DNA from 2 places in the Delftia sp. UME58 genome. Region 2 is predicted to be linked to the other one. Evidence: riboswitches for the same ligand, from Rfam matches in the RefSeq annotation. Region 2 holds a riboswitch; the other holds the start of a gene.

Region 1 (9,385 bases), on a different contig from region 2:
AAGCACCAGCCAAGGCTCCCTCCAAGGCGCCAGCCAAGGCAGCGGCCAGGAAGACGGCGGCAAAGACCAGCGCAAAGACAGCAGCCAAGGCTCCGGCCGCAGGCAAGGCGCCGGTCAAGAGTCGGCCACCGCGCTGAGCGGGACGGTGGCACCCATGGATGGTCTAGTGCATAACACGCTCTAGGCCCGTGCCCCCCGCAAGCCGGGCGCTGGCAGGGCTAGAAGGAAGGTTGGTATGTCGTTGTTTCCTGTAGGCCATGCCAGCCATTCCGACTGGCGTACCGCGGCCGACGCGGTGCTGCAGCAACTGCGCTCGCAGATGGCCGGGCCCGGCCACGCGCAGCGGCCCCGTCTGGGACTGGTGTATCTGTCCCATGCGCATGCCGCCTGCGCACGGCCGCTGCTGCAGCATCTGGCCAGGGCCCTGCCCCATGTGGCGGACTGGGCCGGCTGCTCGGCCGGCGGCGTACTGGCCATGTCGCATGAATACCTGTCCGGCTCCGCACTCGCGGTGATGCTGCTCGATGTACCGGCTGCCCACTACCGCCTGTATTCGGGCCTGGCGCCCCTGCATGCGCCTGGCGGCGAGGCCGGCTTCACGGCCCATTCGGCCCTGGTCCATGCCGGAGGTGGCCAGCCCGAGCTGGCCGAGCTGCTGTACGAGCTGTCCGAGCGCACCGAGTCCGGCCTGCTGTTCGGCGGCGTGGGCGATGACGGGGACGATGGCGTGGAGGGCGTGCAGATCGCCTGCCGTACCGAGGACCTGCATGCGCAGCATGCGGATGCGCGCGGCATTTTTAGCGGAGGCTTTTCAGGCGTGGCCTTCGGTGCGGGCGTGCCCTGCTTCACGGGCATGGCCCAGGGCTGTGTGCCGCTGGGCGAGGGGCTGGAGATCACCGAGGCGCGTGGCGCCCTGGTCACCGGGCTCGATGGCGATCCGGCCCTGCAGCGCCTGCTGCAACTGCTGGGCGTGGAGCTGGAAGGCAGCGACTGGCAGCCCGCGCTGACCACGGTACGCACCACGCTGGCGGCCATTGCGCCGCCGGGCCGGGGCCTGGCCCACGGCGTGTTGACCGAAGAGGCCCAGGTACTGACCCTGGTCGGCCTGGACCCGCTGCGCCAGGGCGTGGCCCTGTCCTCGGCCGTGGAGGCCGGGCACTCGGTGATCTTCTGCCGCCGCCAGGCCCAGGTGGCGCGCCAGGAACTGCTGCAACTGGGCGCCGCATTGCGCGATGCGGCGGAGCCTGAAGAACCAGTTCCGGAAGGCGAGGCACAGCCCCGCATCCGGGGCGCCATCTACATCAGTTGCCGGGGGCGCGGCGGTGGCCTGTTCGGCGGACCCGATGCCGAGTTGCGCACCCTGCGCCACGCACTGGGCGATGTGCCATTGATCGGCTTCGTCGCCGAAGCCGAGATCATGGACGCCCGCCTGCACCGCTTCGCCGGAGTGTTGACGGTGTTCACTGCTTAGGCGTCGTACACGCCGTACACACGGTACACACCGTCTGCACCTCAGACCGCGCGCGGGCGCACCGTGCCTGCGCTGCGATCCGGGTCCATGACTGCAGCTCCCAGAAAATCGAAATCCACGGCCGGCTGTCTGCCGCTGACCAGGTCGGCGAGCGCCATGCCGGAGCCGCAGGCATGGGTCCAGCCCAGCGTGCCGTGGCCGGTGTTCAGGAACAGGTTGGCGATGGGCGAGCGTCCGATCAGCGGCACATTGCTGGGCGTGGCGGGGCGCAGGCCGCTCCAAAATTGCGCGCGTTCGGCATCGCCGGCGCCGGGGAACAGCTGCTGCACCCGCCGCACGATGGCCTCGCAGCGCACGGGGTCCAGGTTGCGGTCGTAGCCGTTGAACTCCGCCGTGCCCGCGATGCGCAGCCGGTCGCCCTGAGCGCCCGTATAGCGCGAGAACACCAGCTTGAACTCGTCGTCCGTGAGACTGACCTGATAGGCCTTGGCGGGGTCCAGTACCGGCAGGGTCACGGAGTAGCCCTTGGCCGGATAGATGGGCAGGCGCAGCCCCAGCGGCTGGGCCAGCAGCGGGCTGAACGAGCCCATGGCCAGCACATAGGCGTCTGCCTGGATGCGTTCGTAGCGGCCCTCGGCATTGGTCATCTCCACATGGTCGATATGGCGGCTGGCGCCCGCGCCCGTGGTGCGCAGCGCCGTCACATGGTGGCTATGGCGGAATTGCACGCCTGTGGCGGCAGCGATGCGCGCCAGCTCGCGTGTGAAGAGGTTGGCGTCGCCCGATTCATCCTCGGCCGTAAAGGTGGCGCCCGCTATCTGCCCGCGCACATGGGCCAGGGCCGGCTCCAGGCGCACGGCTTCGTCGGCATCGATCAGGCGGCGGTCGCAGCCCAGGGCCTGCATCTGCTCGGTGGGCTTGAGCGCGCCCTCGAACTCGCGGGCGTTCGTGTAGAAGTGCAGGATGCCTTGCATGCGCTGCTCGTACTGGATGCCGGTGTCCGACCGCAGCTGCTGCAGCGCCTCGCGGCTGTAGGTGCCCAGGCGCACGATCTGCTGGATGTTGTGGCGCGTGCGCGCGGGCGTGCAGTTGCGCAGGAAGGACAGGCCCCAGAGCCACTGGCGCATGTCGGCACGCAGGCGAAACAGCAGCGGTGCGTCCTGCCGGCCCAGCCAACCGAGCAGCTTCAGCGGTGCGCCTGGGTTGGCCCAGGGCTCCGCATGGCTGACCGAGATCTGCCCGCCGTTGGCAAAGCTGGTTTCGGCGCCGGGCGCAGCCTGGCGGTCTATGACGGTCACTTCGTGACCCAGGGATTGCAGATAGTAGGCCGAGGCGGTGCCGATCAGGCCGGCTCCGAGAACGATGACGCGCATGACAATGCCCTTTCAAAGGCATGTGCCGGTCACGCGGAAGCTGGTAGCTATGGATTCAATAGCAAGCAGCCGGCGTCCGTCGTGACGCAGCTGCCGCTCCCCCTGTCCTTGGTACCTGAGAGATTCACCGCCGTCCATGGGGACGGGGCTTGCTCCTTCGGTGCGCCGCGCCTTGCGCGCGGCGGCTCTCCAGACGGCATGATGAGTTTGCAGTACGGAACCTGAGCGTGTATGGGAGTTTGCGCCTTCGGTGAGGCCGGCACCGTGGCGCCCGCCTGCTCTCCTGCAGATGGCGATTCTAGGGGGCGGCCCGTGCTGCTGCCGCTAGGCGTAAACCCCAGGTCGGTCTGCGGGCCATCGCCTGCGCGCAACATGCGGTAAATGAGAACAATTTAGAATTTCGCGCTGATGGCGCCCTCCCTCCCTGGCCCCGGCCGACGCCGCCCGGGGCTGGCGAACGGCCGCCATGCACGACCACTGCCTGCTGCCAGCTACCCTCTGCCCGCCTCCCATGCACCGCTCCGTACTGATGCTCCGTTGCGCACCGATGGACATCTGACTGCCTTCGTCCGCCCCCATGACTTTCAAGAAAATCTGGTTCCAGCTGCACTGGTTCTTCGGCATCACGGCCGGCACGGTGCTCATCGTCATCGGGCTGTCGGGCGCGGTGTTCTCCTTCCACGAGGAAATCCTGGGCTGGATGAACCCCGGCACGGCAACCGTGCCCGCGCGCGATGCCGCGCCGCTGGCGCCGCCACAGATTGCGCAGGCGCTGCGCGAGGCCGGCGAGCAGCGCGTGGTCCAGCGCATCACCGTCTTTGCCGAGCCCGGCCGCTCGGCCCAGGTGGCCTTCAAGCCGCCGGCCGGCCAGCGCCGGGGCCAGACGGTCTTTGTCGATCCCTACACGGGCGCGCAGCTGCCTGAGCAGCACGGCACGGAGTTCTTCGAATGGGTGGAGCGCCTGCACCGCTGGCTGCTGCTGTCGCGCGATGACGGCAAGCCCATCACGGGCACGCTGGCCGGCCTGTTGCTGATGCTGTCGCTGTCGGGCCTGTACCTGCGCTGGCCGCGCCGGCCGCTGTCATGGCGCACCTGGCTGAGCTTCGACCCGGCGCTCAAGGGCCGCTCCTTCCTCTGGGGCCTGCACTCGGTGGCGGGCACCTGGGCCCTGGTGGCCTATGTGGTGTTCACCTGCACTGGCATGTACTGGGCCTTTGGCGTGGTGCGCAGCACGGTGGACGGCTGGGCCGGCGTGCCGCCGCGCGTGGCCGCTCCCGCGGCGCCGTCCTCGAAACCCGGTGGCGGCCGGCCTGAGCCGGCTGGCGTGCAGCAGCCCATCGACATCGCGCCCGGCTGGGCCGCCTTCGAGCGCATCGCCCATGGCTGGCAGTTCGCCCAGCTGCGTCTGCCCGAGCGTGCGGGCCAGCCCCTGCAGATCAGCTGGCTGGATGCCGACGCCGCCCATGAGCGCGCGCGCAACCAGATGGCCTTGCTGCCCGACGGCGCCGTGCAGCGCGACGAGCGCTATGCCGACCTGCCCACGGGCCGCCGCGCCGTGGGCGCCATCTACCCGCTGCACATGGGCACCTATTTCGGCATGCCGGGGCGCATCTTCATGACGCTGGCCTCGCTGATCATGCCCCTGTTCGCCATCACGGGCTGGATGCTCTACCTGGACCGCCGGCGCAAGGCGCGCGCCCTGGCCAAGGAGCGCCAGGCGCTGCTGGAGGACCCGCCACCGTCCGCGCCTGCGGGCCAGGACACCGTGCTGGTCGCCTTCGCCAGCCAGGCCGGCCGTGCCGAGCACCTGGCCGTGGCCACCGTGGCTGTGCTGCGCGGCGCAGGCATGGCGGCCAGCCTGCAATCCGTGGCGAGGCTGGATGCCGAGCAGCTGCGCCACCATCGGCGCGTGCTCTTCGTGGCCAGCACCTTCGGCGAAGGTGATCCGCCGGATGCCGCGCGCCGCTTTGCGCGCCTGCTGGGCGCGGCCTCGGGCTCGGCCCTGCCGCATCTGCAATACGGCCTGCTGGCGCTGGGCGACCGGCAGTACGCGGCCTTCTGCGGCTTTGGCCATGCGCTGGACCACCAACTGCGCCGCCTGGGCGCGCAGCCCGTGTTTCCGCTGATCGAGATGGATGGCGAGGAACCCCAGGCCTGGCATGCCTGGCAGCAGGCGCTGGCAGGGCATTTCGGCGCCGTGCTGCCCGTGTGCGATGCCCTGCCTGCGTCTTCGGCGGAGCCGCTTGCCGACGCCACGGCCTTTGCTGCCTGGCCGCTGCAGGCGCGCAGCCTGTGCAACGCGGGCAGCCAGGGCGCAGGGCTTTATGTGCTGGACTTGGCACCGCCCGAAGGCGTGGCCCCGCTGTGGCGGGCTGGTGCGCTGGCCGAGGTGCTGCCACGCCATGGCGCAGCCACCGTGCAGGCCTGGCTGGCTGCCCAGGAATGCGACGGCTCGGCCCCCGTGCAATGGCGCCAGCAGAGCTGCATGCTGGGCGAGGCACTGGCCGCCAGCGTGCTGCCGGCCCCGGGCGACATCGCCCCCGGCACCGCGCCCCAGGCCGTGGCCGATGCGCTGCTGCCGCTGCTGCCGCGCAGCTACTCGGTCGCCTCGCTGCCGCAGGACGGCCATGTGCGGCTGCTGGTGCGCCAGGCCCGCCATGACGGCGGCCTGGGCGTGGCGTCGGGCTGGCTGACGGCGCATGCGGCCCAGGGCACGTCCGTGGCCATGAGACTGGTGGAAAACCGCGCCTTCGAGCCGCGCGACGAGGCAGGTGCCGAGCCCGATGCGCCGGCCATCTTCATCGGCAACGGCTCCGGCTATGCCGGCCTGCGCGGCCACCTGCTGGCGCGCATGCACGCAGGCCGCCACCGCAACTGGCTGCTGTTCGGCGAACGTCAGCGGGCCCATGACGGGTACTGCGAGGCCGAGGTCTCCGGTTGGCTGGCCGCAGGCAAGCTGCAGCGCGCCGACTTCATCTACTCCCGCGACCAGGCCCGGCGCCGCTACGTGCAGGACGCCCTGCGCGAAGCCGCCGAACCCCTGCGCGACTGGATCGCCGACGGCGCCGTGCTCTACGTCTGCGGCAGCGCCGACGGCATGGCCGCAGGCGTCGATGCCGCGCTGGCCGACATCCTGGGCACTACCGCCGTCGAAGACCTGATCGTCGAAGGCCGTTACCGCAGGGATGTGTACTGAGGTGAAGCGCCGCGTCTTAATGCACAGCGCATGAAACTGGCGCGGCCCAAGTCAGGGACACCTAGCAAGGGCCGCCCCGCCGCGAGAGTGTCGTCCCCCTCCCGCGTAGCGAGAGAGGGCGCCGTGCATACGGGGGAAGGCGCGTAAGCGCCTCAGGGGGTGATGTACCTCTCCTTGCCGAGATTGAGCATCAACCGGTTCGCCCAGCCGAACAGCGCGGCCGAATGCAGCATGTCCAGGATTTCCTGGTCGGTGAGGCCGGCATCGCGCAGCGGCTGCAGCTGGGCTGCGCCAAAGCTGCCGGGCGCGCGCGTCAGGGCCAGCGAGGACTGGATGATGGCGCGTTCGCGCGCATTGGTGCCGGCCGTGTCGGGGTCATCGAACATCTGGGCCATGACATCGTTGCGCTTGGCCAGCTGCTCGAAGCGTTGGGCGTGGACCGATGCGCAGTACACGCAGCCGTTGGAGCGCGAGACGGCCGTGGCCGCCACCTCGCGCTCGGCGCGCGACAGGCCGCCGGGTGCATACATGATGGCGTTGAAGGCCTGCGAGCGCTCCGACAGCACGCGCGGCTGGCGGGCCAGCAGCAGGTAGAAGTCCGACGTGCGCGCCTTGGGGTGGCTCAGGTCCAGCACGGCCTGCTGCTCGGCCGTGGCCGTGGCGGGGTCGAGCACGGGCAGCCAGGACGTCCAGTCCAGCGTCTCGCTGGTGTAGCCGTTGCGGCGCAGCGGCTCGCCCGGTGGCGGCAGGTTGGCGGGGTGCACGAAGGGTGCGGCGGCGGCTTCGGCAGCCGGTGCGCTGGCCTGGCCGCCCAGCGCGTCCATGGCCTGCACGCCCGCGAACAGGCGCAATTGGTAGGCGATGAAGCCCACCAGCTGGGCCACCAGCACAGTGTCGTCGATGGACAGGCCGGACTCGGGCATGGCCAGCAGCGCGGCGCGGTCGCTCTCGGCCGGGTGCAGGGCCAGGGTGCGCACAAAGTGCAGGGCCGCATCAAGGCGCGCATTGCCGGTCTGGGCGCCGGGCTGGGCCAGCACGGTGCGCAGCGCGGGCGTCAGGGCATCGCCCAGGGATTCGGCACGCTGGCGGTATTCATCGGCCAGGGCCTGCACGCCGCTGACGCGGCATTGCTCGCTGGCCAGCACCAGGCGCTCGGCGCGCGACAGGCTGTCGGCCAGGCCGTCGCCCAGCAGCAGGTCCTCGCAGGCCTGGGTGGCAATGGCCACCTTGTCGCGCTGGCGGCGCGTGGCGAAAACGGGGGACTGGTCGGTCAGGCCGGCCAGGCGGTCGATGGTGTCGTTGGCGGTGGTCATGGGTATCTCAGGTCTTGTCTGCCAGGGCCCGCACGCGGGCTTCGGGGTCGGCGGGCGTCCATTCGCTGCCGTCGAGCTCAGGCTCGGAATAGGACTGCAGCTGGGCGTAGTGGTGTTCCAGGTCCTCGCGGTAGAACAGCGAGGCCAGGCCCTGGGCCAGCTTGCGCGCGCCGTCGCTGATGGCGGGGATATCGCCCGACACCGTGCCGTGCGACAGCGCGGCCGGATAGCAAAAGCAGTGCACATGGTCCAGGCCGGGCAGGGCGCCGGGCGTCTTTTCCTGGAACTCGAACAGCGGGCCCAGGTCGGGCGAGTCCGACAGCTCCTGGTCCTCGGCACCCGCCTCGGGCACGAAGCGGTCGCTCCAGATGCGCACATGGGGCGCCAGGTCGGCGAACTCGGGGCGCTGGCGCCAGTCGATGGCAAAGCCGGTGGAGACGATCAGGAAGTCCAGCACGAACACGCCGCGCGGCGTGTCCACGCGCAGCCGGTCTCCGTCCTGCTCCACCTTCTGCACGGCGCAGCCCAGGTTGAAGTGGGCGTTGGCATGGCGCGAGACGCGCAGCGTGCTGCCGTGCGGAGGTGGCACCTGCTGCACGTTGATGTAGTGGCGTATGCGCCATTTCCAGGTGTCGGGCAGCAGGAACTGGCCGTGCGTGAGGCCGGGCGTGCCCGAGCCCTTGGATTTGTTGATGCGTGGCAGGTCGCTGCGGCGCACCAGCAGGTCCACGCTGGCGGCGCCGTTCTCCAGCGCGGTGGCCGCGCTGTCCATGGCCGACGAGCCCGCGCCCACCACGCCCACATGCAGGCCGGCCAGGCGGCCGTAGTCGAGCACGTCGGAGGAATGCGCCCAGCGGCTGCGGTCCACGCCCTGCATGAAGGCGGGGATCTGCGGGCCGCCCAGGCCGTCGCGGCCCGTGGCCAGCACCACGCGGCGTGCCAGCCAGGTGCGCGAGGCGCCATCGGCCGTCACATCGACCTCGACCGTGCCGTCGGCCTGCGGGCGGATGGCCGTGACCTGGTGGCCGTTGCGCACGTCGCAGCGCATCACGCGGCGGTACCAGCGCAGGTAGTCCATCCATTGCAGGCGCGGGATCTTGTCCAGCGCGGCCCAGGCTTCGCGGCCCCATTGGGCGATGAACCAGGCGCGGAAGGTCAGCGAGGGCAGGCCCAGCGCGGGGCCGGTCAGCTCCTTGGGCGAGCGCAGGGTTTCCATGCGCGCCGTCGTGGCCCAGGGGCCTTCGAAGTCCAGCGGGGCCTTGTCCAGCAAAACGGCCGCGATGCCCAGCTGGGACAGCGCGGCCGACAGGGCCAGGCCGGCCTGGCCGGCGCCGATGACCAGGACATCGTGCACGGGCTGGCCGTCGCGGGTGGAGGGAGGGATCCAGGCCTTGGCAGGCCAGCCCAGGGCGACGAGGTCGTCGCGCAGGCGTTCTTCAAGGGCAGCCAGGCCCGCAGGGGCCGGGGCTGCCGGTTCGGTCAGGGACATAGACTCACCAGGAACTCACGAGGAAAGGCGCGCCAGCGGGGCAGGGCCTGCGGGCGCGCACGGCATCAATCGATGCTGATTTTCGCGTCTTTGACCACCTGTGCCCACTTCAGGCGGTCGCTGTGCACGGTTTTCTTGAACTGCTCGGGCGTCTCGATGCGGATGGCATTGCCCTGGGACTCGAAGCGTGCACGCACCTCGGGCAGCTCCAGCACCTCGCGCACGGCCTGGCCGAGCTTGGCCACGATGGCCGGGTCCGTGCCCTTGGGCGCGAAGATGCCGAACCAGATCGAGCTGTCGAAGCCCTTGGTGCCGGCCAGGCCGCTGGAGGCGATGGTGGGCACTTCCTTGATGACTTCCACGGGCTTGGCCGTGGTCACGCCCAGCAGGCGCACCTTGCCGCTCTTGTAGTGAGGCAGCACGGTCTGGACCTGGTTCATGATGCAGCAGGTCTCGCCGCGCAGCACCGAGGTGATGGCCTCGGGGCCACCCTTGTAGGGCACGTGGACCATGTTCAGGCCCAGGCGCGCATTGAACTCGGCA
Region 2 (9,385 bases):
GATCAGGTGCGGCGCCATGGAGGCGCCGCCGTACTCCACCAGCCGCAGCGCGGGCGCCTGCTCAGGCGAGGCAATGGGGTCGGCCAGCAGCATGGTGACCATGGTGGGCGCGGCAAAGAAGAAGCTCACGCGCTCTTCGCGGATCAGGCGCCAGGCCTCGGTCACGTCGAAGCGGCGCAGCAGCACCTGGGTGGCCCCGGCCTGCAGGCGCGGCAAAAAGCTGGTGTGCAGCTCGGCCGTGTGGTTGAGCGGCGCCATGGCCAGGCCCACGTCGTCGCGCGTGAACTGCATGGTCTGGTGCATGAGGGCGTTGTGCGCCAGCTTGCTGCGGTGCGTGTGCAGCACGCCCTTGGGCCGGCCCGTGGTGCCGCTGGTGTACATGAGGATGCAAGGATCGCTTTCGCGCACATGGGCCTGTGGCGGCGCGCTGCTGCGGCCGCTGGCCAGGGCGGACAGGCGCTGCGTGGCCCAGATCGGCAGCGCGTCGGCCTGGGTATCGTCGGCAAAGATCCAGTGCTCGACGCCCGTGCCAGGGCCACCCCCGCCTTCGGCCTTGAGCAGGGCCTGGGCGCGTGCGGCCACCTCGCCGCCCTCTTGCTCGAAGACCAGGGCGCGCGCGGCGCCGTCCTTGAGGATGAAGGCCAGCTCCTGCGCCGCCAGCCGGTAGTTGATGGGGTTGAAGATGGCGCCCAGGCGCGCGGCCGCCAGCATGGTGAAGACAAAGGCCGGCGTGTTGTAGAGAAAGGCCGCCACCACGTCGCCATGGCCTATGCCCAGCTCGGCCAGGCCGTGGGCGTGGCGGTTGACCTCGGCATCGAGCTGTGCATAGGTCCAGGCGCGGCGCTCGCCGCCCTCCCACGCGACCAGGGCTTCCTTGTTCGGCAGGTAACGTGCCGGCCAGGCCAATGTGTCTCCCAGCGTCTGCTGCATGTGCGCTTCTTCCTTCTCGCTCACGAGATTTCATATATCGATGCATCTCAATGTAGGAGATTTTTTAGACAGTTATGCAATTTGCAAATGCATCCATGCAGGCAAGCGCATGGAGCTGCAGTCGGCCCGCGGAAATCCCGCAGCCGCGCAGGGGCCGGCCGCAGCTAGAATGCGCCGGTCAGGAGAGAGTGCCCGCCCGGCCGCAATGGTCACAGGCAGCGGCACCGCCGAAGGCGCAGGGTTCGTCCCGAACGCTCAGGCAAAAGGACTGGCACCGCCTGCCGCCACGGCCGCAGGCGTTCCTAGCTGGAGAGAGATGCAGGGCACGGCGGTGTGCCCCATCCACCGAAGGAGCAAGCCCCACGCATGGAAGGTGCGGGTGAATCTCTCAGGTAAAGCGGACAGCAGGGCAGGACATCCCGGGATTCCGGGATGGCGTTGTGCCTTGCCCCTTGCCGAAAAGAGAGTCCCTCCTTGACCGCTGCCTCCACCACCGATCTGCTCAAGACCCCGCTGTTCGACCTGCACCAGGAACTGGGCGCTCGCATGGTGCCGTTTGCCGGCTACTCCATGCCCGTGCAATACCCGCAGGGGCTGATAGCCGAGCATCTGCACACGCGCGAGGCGGCAGGCCTGTTCGATGTCTCGCACATGGGCCAGATCAGCCTGCGCGGCCCGGATGCCGGCGCCGCGCTGGAATCGCTGCTGCCCATGGACGTGCTGGGCCTGGGCGAACACCGCCAGCGCTACGGCCTGCTGCTCAATGATGCGGGCGGCATTCTGGACGACCTGATGTTCGTGCGCCGCGAGGACGACCTGTTCCTGATCGTCAACGGCGCCTGCAAGCACGAAGACCTGGCGCACATAGAGGCCCGCATCGGCCAGCGCTGCGAAATCGAGCCCCAGTTCGACCGGGGCCTGCTGGCGCTGCAGGGCCCGCAGGCAGCAGTCGCCATGGAGCGCCTACTGCCCGACACGGCCGGGCTGGTGTTCATGACGGGCGGCTACTTCGACTGGGAAGGCGCCGAGCTGTACATCACGCGCAGCGGCTATACCGGCGAGGACGGCTTCGAGATCTCCTTGCCCGCCGGCCACGCCGAGGCCTTTGCCCGTGCCCTGCTGGCCCAGCCCGAAGTCAGGCCCGTGGGCCTGGGCGCGCGCAATTCGCTGCGCCTGGAAGCCGGCCTGTGCCTGTACGGCAACGATCTGGACACGACCACCACCCCGGCCGAGGCCGCCCTGAACTGGGCCGTGCAGAAGGTCCGCCGCATCGGGGGCGAGCGCGAAGGCGGCTTTCCCGGCGCGGCCGCCGTGCTGGCCCAGCTGCAGTCGCCCGAGCTGCTCACGCGCAAGCGCGTGGGCCTGGTGGCCCTGGAGCGCGTGCCCGTGCGCGAAGGCACGGAGCTGCTGGACGCCAGCGGCCGCAAGGTCGGCCAGGTCACCAGCGGCCTGCTGTCGCCCACGCTGAACCAGCCCGTGGCACTGGCCTATGTGGAGCCGGGCAGCGCCGCCATCGGCACCACGCTGCAGGCCATGGTGCGCGGCAAGGCCGTGCCCATGCAGGTGCAGGCCACGCCCTTCGTGGCGCCCCGCTATCACCGCGGTTGAGGACAGCCTGCGCGCTTGGCGTGGATCGAGTTCGGCGGATTCGTTTTTCCTGCCATCGCATGCCGCTACAGTGCGCACTGACCTTTCTCAAACCGCCTTTCACAGGTTTTTTTCAGTTTCTATCGGAGCAAGCCATGAGCATCCAGTATTCCAAGGACCACGAATGGATCAACGCCGCCAACCCTGACGCGGCCATCGTCGGCATCACCCTCCACGCGCAGGATGCGCTGGGCGACGTGGTGTTCGTCGATCTGCCCGCCGTGGGCACCAGCTTCAACCAGGGCGATGTGGCCGGCGTGGTCGAGTCCGTCAAGGCCGCCGCCGATGTCTACATGCCCGTCAGCGGCGAGATCGTCGAAGTCAACGAAGCCCTGCGCGACGACCCCTCCCTGGCCAACAGCGACCCGCTGGGCGAAGGCTGGTTCTTCAAGGTCAAGCTCAGCGACGCAGGCCAGCTGGCCGCGCTGCTCGACGAAGCCGCCTACACGGCCTTCGCACAGAGCAACTGACGCCTCTTTCCGGCCAGGACGGGCGCCAGGGCCCGCCCTGGCGCTTTTCAGCTTTTGAGACAGGTCCCTCCATGCTGATGTCCTCCACCCAGCCCCTTGCCGCCCTCGAGAACGCCACCGAATTCGTGGCTCGCCATATCGGCATAGCGCCCGAAGACGAGGCCCGCATGCTCGGCGCCATTGGCGCGGCATCGCGCGATGCGCTGATCGACGCCATCGTCCCGCCCTCCATCCGGCGCCACCAGCCCATGGCGCTGCCGCCAGCGGCCACCGAGGCCCAGGCGCTGGCCGAGCTCAAGGCGCTGGCAGGCCGCAACCAGCTGCTCAAGAGTTTCATCGGCCAGGGCTACTACGGCACGCACACGCCCGGCGTCATCCTGCGCAACATTCTGGAGAACCCCGCCTGGTACACGGCCTACACGCCCTACCAGGCCGAGATCTCGCAAGGCCGCATGGAGGCCCTGGTCAACTTCCAGACCATGGTCTGCGACCTGACGGCCATGCCGATTGCCAACGCCTCCATGCTGGACGAGGCCACGGCCGCCGCCGAGGCCATGACGCTGGCCAAGCGCTCCGTCAAAAGCAAGAGCAACCGTTTCGTGGTGGCCGGCGATGCCCACCCCCAGACCATCGAGGTGATACAGACGCGCGCCGCGCCGCTGGGCATCGAGGTGCTGCTGGCCAATTCGCTGGAGGAATGGAACCAGCTGATGGAGGGCGACTACTTCGCGGTGCTGGCCCAGTACCCCGCCACCAGCGGCCGCATCGACGATCTGCGCGCCGACGTGGACAAGGCCCATGCAAGGCAGGCCGCCTTCATCGTGGCCACCGACCTGCTGGCGCTGACCCTGATCACGCCGCCCGGCGAATGGGGTGCCGACATCGTGGTGGGCACCACCCAGCGCTTTGGCATGCCCATGGGCGCCGGCGGCCCGCACGCCGCCTTCATGGCCTGCCGCGACGAGTTCAAGCGCTCCCTGCCCGGCCGCCTGGTCGGCGTGAGCGTGGACGTGCACGGCAAGCCCGCCTACCGCCTGGCCCTGCAGACGCGCGAGCAGCACATCCGCCGCGAAAAGGCCACCTCCAACATCTGCACGGCCCAGGTGCTGCCCGCCGTCGTGGCCAGCATGTACGCCGTCTACCACGGCCCCGAGGGCCTGGAGCGCATCGCCCGCCGCGTGGCCTCGTACACGGCCATCCTGGCGCGTGGCCTGGCCGAGCTGGGCGCGCCGCTGCGCGAGGTGCCCAGCTTCGACACGCTGAGCCTGCACACGGGTGCGGCCACCCAGGCCATCGCCGCCCGCGCGCGCTCGCTGGGCGCCAACCTGCGCGTGTATTTCAAGGAATACCTGTGCATCTCGCTGGACGAGACCACTACGCGCGCCGATGTCGAACTGCTGTGGAAGGTGTTTGCCAAGGACGGCCAGCCGCTGCCCGGCTTCGCCGCCTTCGAGAAGGGCGTGGAGCCGCTGATCCCTGACGGCCTGCGCCGCAGCAGCGACTTCCTCACGCACCCGGTGTTCAACACCCACCGCTCCGAGACCGCCATGCTGCGCTACATCCGCCAGCTGTCGGACAAGGACCTGGCGCTGGACCGCAGCATGATCCCGCTGGGCTCCTGCACCATGAAGCTCAACGCCACCAGCGAGATGATTCCCATCACTTGGCCCGAGTTCGCCCAGGTGCACCCCTTTGCCCCGGCCGACCAGCAGCAGGGCTATGCGGAACTGGACAGGCAGCTGCGCGACTGGCTGTGCCAGGCCACGGGCTACGCCGGCATCAGCCTGCAGCCCAATGCCGGCAGCCAGGGCGAGTACGCGGGCCTGCTGGCCATCAAGGGCTGGCACGCGAGCCGGGGCCAGTCGCACCGCAACGTCTGCCTGATTCCCAGCAGCGCCCACGGCACCAACCCCGCCAGCGCGCAGATGGTGGGCATGCAGGTGGTGGTCACCGCCTGCGACGCCAACGGCAACGTCGACATGGCGGACCTGGCGGCCAAGTGCGAGCAGCACAGTGCCAACCTGGCCTGCATCATGATCACCTACCCCAGCACGCACGGCGTGTTCGAGACCCAGGTCAAGGAGCTGTGCAAGCTGGTGCATGACCATGGCGGCCGCGTCTACGTGGACGGCGCCAACATGAACGCCCTGGTGGGCCTGGCCGCGCCGGGCAGCTTCGGCGGCGATGTCAGCCACCTGAACCTGCACAAGACCTTCTGCATCCCGCACGGCGGCGGCGGCCCGGGCGTGGGCCCCGTCTGCGTGGTCGAGGATCTCGTGCCCTTCCTGCCCGGCCATGCCACGGCGGGCCTTGCGGGCGGCACGGGTGCCATCAGTGCCGCACCGCTGGGCAATGCGGCCGTGCTGCCCATCAGCTGGATGTACATCCGCATGATGGGCGCCCAGGGCCTGACCCTGGCCACCGAGACCGCCATCCTCAGCGCCAACTACATCAGCGCCCGGCTGCGCGACCACTACCCCACGCTGTACGCAGGCGAGCACGGCCATGTGGCGCACGAGTGCATCCTGGACCTGCGCCAGTTCAAGGAAAGCACGGGCGTCATGGCCGAGGACGTGGCCAAGCGCCTGATCGACTACGGCTTCCATGCGCCCACGCTGTCCTTCCCCGTGCCCAACACGCTGATGGTGGAGCCCACCGAAAGCGAAAGCCTGTACGAGCTGGACCGCTTCGTGGACGCCATGATCGCCATCCGCGAGGAAATCCGCGCCATCGAGCAGGGCCGCCTGCCCCAGGACGACAACCCGCTCAAGAACGCGCCGCACACGGCCGAGACCCTGCTGGCCTCGGAATGGGCCCGCCCCTACAGCCGCGAGGCAGCCGCCTACCCGGTGGCTGCCCTGCGCCAGTCCAAGTACTGGTGCCCGGTGGGCCGGGTGGACAACGTCTACGGCGACCGCAACCTGTACTGCAGCTGCATCCCCGTGGACGCTTACCTGAGCTGAAGCACCTGTCACCCCAAGGGGCGCTTGTGGCGCCCCGCCCGGCGCGCGTACACTGCGGCCCTGCCCGCGCCGGGCCCCGGTCAACCTGCCGGGCGCCGTGCGCGGGCCACCAGGATTTGTGCGGCATATGCCGCTTTCCCCAGCGCCAGCACGCGATGAGCAGCCCAGACCATTCCGATCCGCCTCGCGACGACGAGCACCTGCCCCTGCATGCGCTGCTGGCGCCCGGCGCCGACCTGCCCCCCGTCGAACGCTTCCCCCTCTTCCAGCCCGTAGACGACCCGCTGCAGGCCCTGGTGGCCGAGCTGCGCAACTACCAGCGCGAACTGGAAATCCAGAACCGCGTGCTGGACTACAGCCAGGCCGTGGCCGAAAGCGCCTCCGAGCGCTTCGAGGCCCTGTTCGCCAGCATTCCCCTGCCCCTGCTGGTGGTGGACGAGCACGACATGGTGGTGCAGGCCAACGCCATGGCGCACAGCGCCTTCCAGCCCTCCGAGCATGACCGGCTGCTGGTGAACTTCGCGCCCTTCGTGCACCCCGACGATGCCGAGCGCGTGCGCAGGACTTTCTCCGCCGCGCGCGAGCTGGGCCGCACCGAGGCCCACGAGGTCTGCTTCGAGATCACCGAGCAGCACCAGCTGCGCGCCGACCTGCACGTGGCCTGCATCGCCATCCCCCAGCAAAGCGGCCCGCCCATTGCCCAGTACCTTTGCGCCGTGGTGGACCAGGGCCCGCTGCTGGCCGAGCGCCTGGCGCTTCAGCAGCGCAACCACCAGCTGTTCCTGAGCGAGCGGCGGCTGGAATCGGTCATCAACTCGGCGCTGGACGCCATCATCTGCCTGGACTCGGACCAGCGCATCACCGTCTTCAATCCCACGGCCGCCGCCCTGTTCCTGTGCCCGCCGCACGACGCGCTGGGCAGTCCGCTGGAGCGTTTCCTGCCCGATGCGGCACAGGCCCTGTCCTTTGCACCGCTGACCACGCAGGCCGTGCTGGGCGAGATGACGGCGCGCACGGCCAGCGGCCGCGAGATTCCGGTCGAGGTCAGTGTCTCCTTCGAGCACCACAGCGGCGGCGAGACCACCACCGTGTTCGCGCGCGACCTCACCAGCCGCAAGAAGGCCGAGGCCCAGCGCAACGAGCTGGAAGACCAGCTGCGCGAATCGCACAAGATGCAGGCCCTGGGCACCATGGCCGGCGGCATTGCGCACGACTTCAACAACATCGTGGGCGCCATCCTGGGCAACGTGGAACTGGCCAAGGCCGACTGCGGCGGCAATGCCGCAGCCATCGAAAGCCTGCAGGAGATCGAGAAGGCCGGCCGGCGCGCACGCGACCTGGTGCGCCAGATCCTGACCTTCAGCCGCAACGAGCCGCCCCAGCGCAAGCCCGTGCAGGCGCGCGAAGTCATGGGCGACACGGCGCGGCTGCTGCGCGTGACCCTGCCGCCCGCCGTGGAGCTGCAGGTGCATGTGCCGCCGCAGTTGCCCCCCATGCTGGCCGACGCCATGCAGGTGGAGCAGGCCCTGTTCAACCTGTGCACCAACGCCATGCACGCCCTGGGTGAGCGGCGCGGCCTGATCCAGATGGACGCCGACCTGGTGCGCCCCGACCAGCGCCTGTGCGAGCGCCTGGGCCTGCCGCCCGTCAGCTACGTGGCGCTGTCGGTGCAGGACAACGGCCCCGGCATGGATGCGCGCACGCTGCAGCGCATCTTCGAGCCCTTCTTCACCACCAAGCCCGTGGGCCAGGGAACGGGCCTGGGCCTGCCCGTGGTGCACGGCGTCATGCGCAACCACGGCGGCGCCGTGGACGTGTACAGCATTCCAGGGCAAGGCAGCCGCTTCACGCTGTACTTTCCCCCGGCCGACGCCCTGGCGCCCGCCGAGCACGCACCAGCCCAGGCGCCCGCGGCCGAAACGCCGCCCAGCCTGCCGGAGCCGCTGGCAGCCGCGGAAACCCCGACCGGCCCGCAGTTCGCCCTGCTGCCCGACCCCCAGGCCGCGCAGCAGCATGTGATGTACGTGGACGACGACCAGGCCCTGGTCTTCCTGGTGCAGCGCCTGCTGCGCCGTCGCGGCTACCAGGTCAGCGGCTTCACCGATCCGCACGAGGCCACCGAGGCGCTGCGCGCCGCCCCCCAGGACTACGACCTGCTGGTCACCGACTACAACATGCCCGGCTACAGCGGCATCGACCTGGTGTATGAGGCGCTGTCCATCCAGCCCCTGCTGCCCATCGCCCTGGCCTCGGGCTACATCACCGCCGAGATCGAGCAGGCCGCCATGGCCGCAGGCGCCCGGGCCCTGGTGCACAAGCCCAATGACGTGGAGGAGCTGTGCGCCACCGTGCACAGGCTCCTGAATGAACGGTGAGCGGCTTGAGCGCTGAATGGCGGCAGGAGTGCCTCGGTGCTGGTACTGCTGCCGATGCAGATACCGATGCAGGTGTCTCCTGCCTGTACGAGGACGCCGAGCTGCTGGTGCTGGACAAGCCCTCCGGCCTGCTGTGCGTGCCCGGGCGCGGCCCCGACAAGCAGGACTGCCTGAGCGGCCGCGCCTTGCAGCGCTGGCCCGATGCGCTGGTCGTGCACCGGCTGGACCAGGCCACCTCGGGCCTGGTGGTCATGGCGCGCAGCCTGGCCGGCCAGCGCCTCCTGAGCGAAGCCTTTGCGCAGCGCCGCGTGCACAAGCGCTACGTGGCCGTGGTCGCCGGCCGCCCTGCCGAGCAGCAGGCCGACGACTGGCAAAGCATCGATCTGCCGATAGCCGCCGACTGGGAGCGACGCCCCTTGCGCATCATCGACGCCGTGCAAGGCAAGCCCAGCCAGACCCTGTGGCGCGCCATGCCAGCAGCCACCGAAGGCAGGGACGCTCCCATCACGCGCATGCAGCTGCAGCCCGTGACGGGTCGCACCCACCAGTTGCGCGTGCACATGGCGGCGCTGGGCCATCCCATCCTGGGCGATGCGCTCTATGCCGATGCCGCCGTGCACGCCCTGTCGCCGCGCCTGCTGCTGCATGCGCACCAGCTGGAGCTGGCGCATCCCCTGTCGGGCCAAACGCTGCGTTTCGAATCCGCCGTGCCGTTTTGATCCACCGCAGAAACACGGAGACCGGCGCCCGCTGGCGCGTTGCTGCGATGCAACATTCCGTGTACGTGTTTCCCCTTCTTGCAGTCGGTCATATTGGTTTCATGAAGCACCGTCCGGGTGCACCGTCGGCATCAGGCGTTTTCGTCGCCCAAAACCGGCGCTGACAAGCAGCCTGCGATGGCATCCAGCCCTTAGCGAAAAGCCTGCAGCCGCGCCAGCCCCGGGATACCCTGTTGCCATTGGTAACCAGGAGATTAACCTGTGCTTCTTTGCGCGGATCG

Evidence for each region. Region 2 has a riboswitch for glycine ahead of gcvT (glycine cleavage system aminomethyltransferase GcvT). Riboswitches for the same ligand answer to the same signal wherever they lie in the genome.
Region 1: it holds a riboswitch for glycine, as region 2 does, so the genes downstream of both, A9976_RS03265 (D-amino acid dehydrogenase) here and gcvT (glycine cleavage system aminomethyltransferase GcvT) in region 2, are expected to answer to the same signal.

The regions. Positions count from the first base shown of each region.
Region 1 is NZ_LZZV01000012.1:34,353-43,737, forward strand. Features, by position in the region: gene A9976_RS03255 (PhaM family polyhydroxyalkanoate granule multifunctional regulatory protein) at 1-137, shown strand, start outside; gene A9976_RS03260 (FIST N-terminal domain-containing protein) at 236-1,471, shown strand; gene A9976_RS03265 (D-amino acid dehydrogenase) at 1,513-2,844, opposite strand; glycine riboswitch at 2,937-3,047, opposite strand; gene A9976_RS03270 (sulfite reductase flavoprotein subunit alpha) at 3,422-6,040, shown strand; gene A9976_RS03275 (peroxidase-related enzyme) at 6,193-7,353, opposite strand; gene A9976_RS03280 (SidA/IucD/PvdA family monooxygenase) at 7,361-8,842, opposite strand; gene A9976_RS03285 (tripartite tricarboxylate transporter substrate binding protein) at 8,908-9,385, opposite strand, start outside.
Region 2 is NZ_LZZV01000014.1:145,171-154,555, forward strand. Features, by position in the region: gene A9976_RS06225 (fatty acid--CoA ligase) at 1-930, opposite strand, end outside; glycine riboswitch at 1,100-1,211, shown strand; glycine riboswitch at 1,227-1,345, shown strand; gene gcvT (glycine cleavage system aminomethyltransferase GcvT) at 1,363-2,538, shown strand; gene gcvH (glycine cleavage system protein GcvH) at 2,673-3,047, shown strand; gene gcvP (aminomethyl-transferring glycine dehydrogenase) at 3,119-6,010, shown strand; gene A9976_RS06245 (PAS domain-containing sensor histidine kinase) at 6,166-8,385, shown strand; gene A9976_RS06250 (RluA family pseudouridine synthase) at 8,391-9,104, shown strand.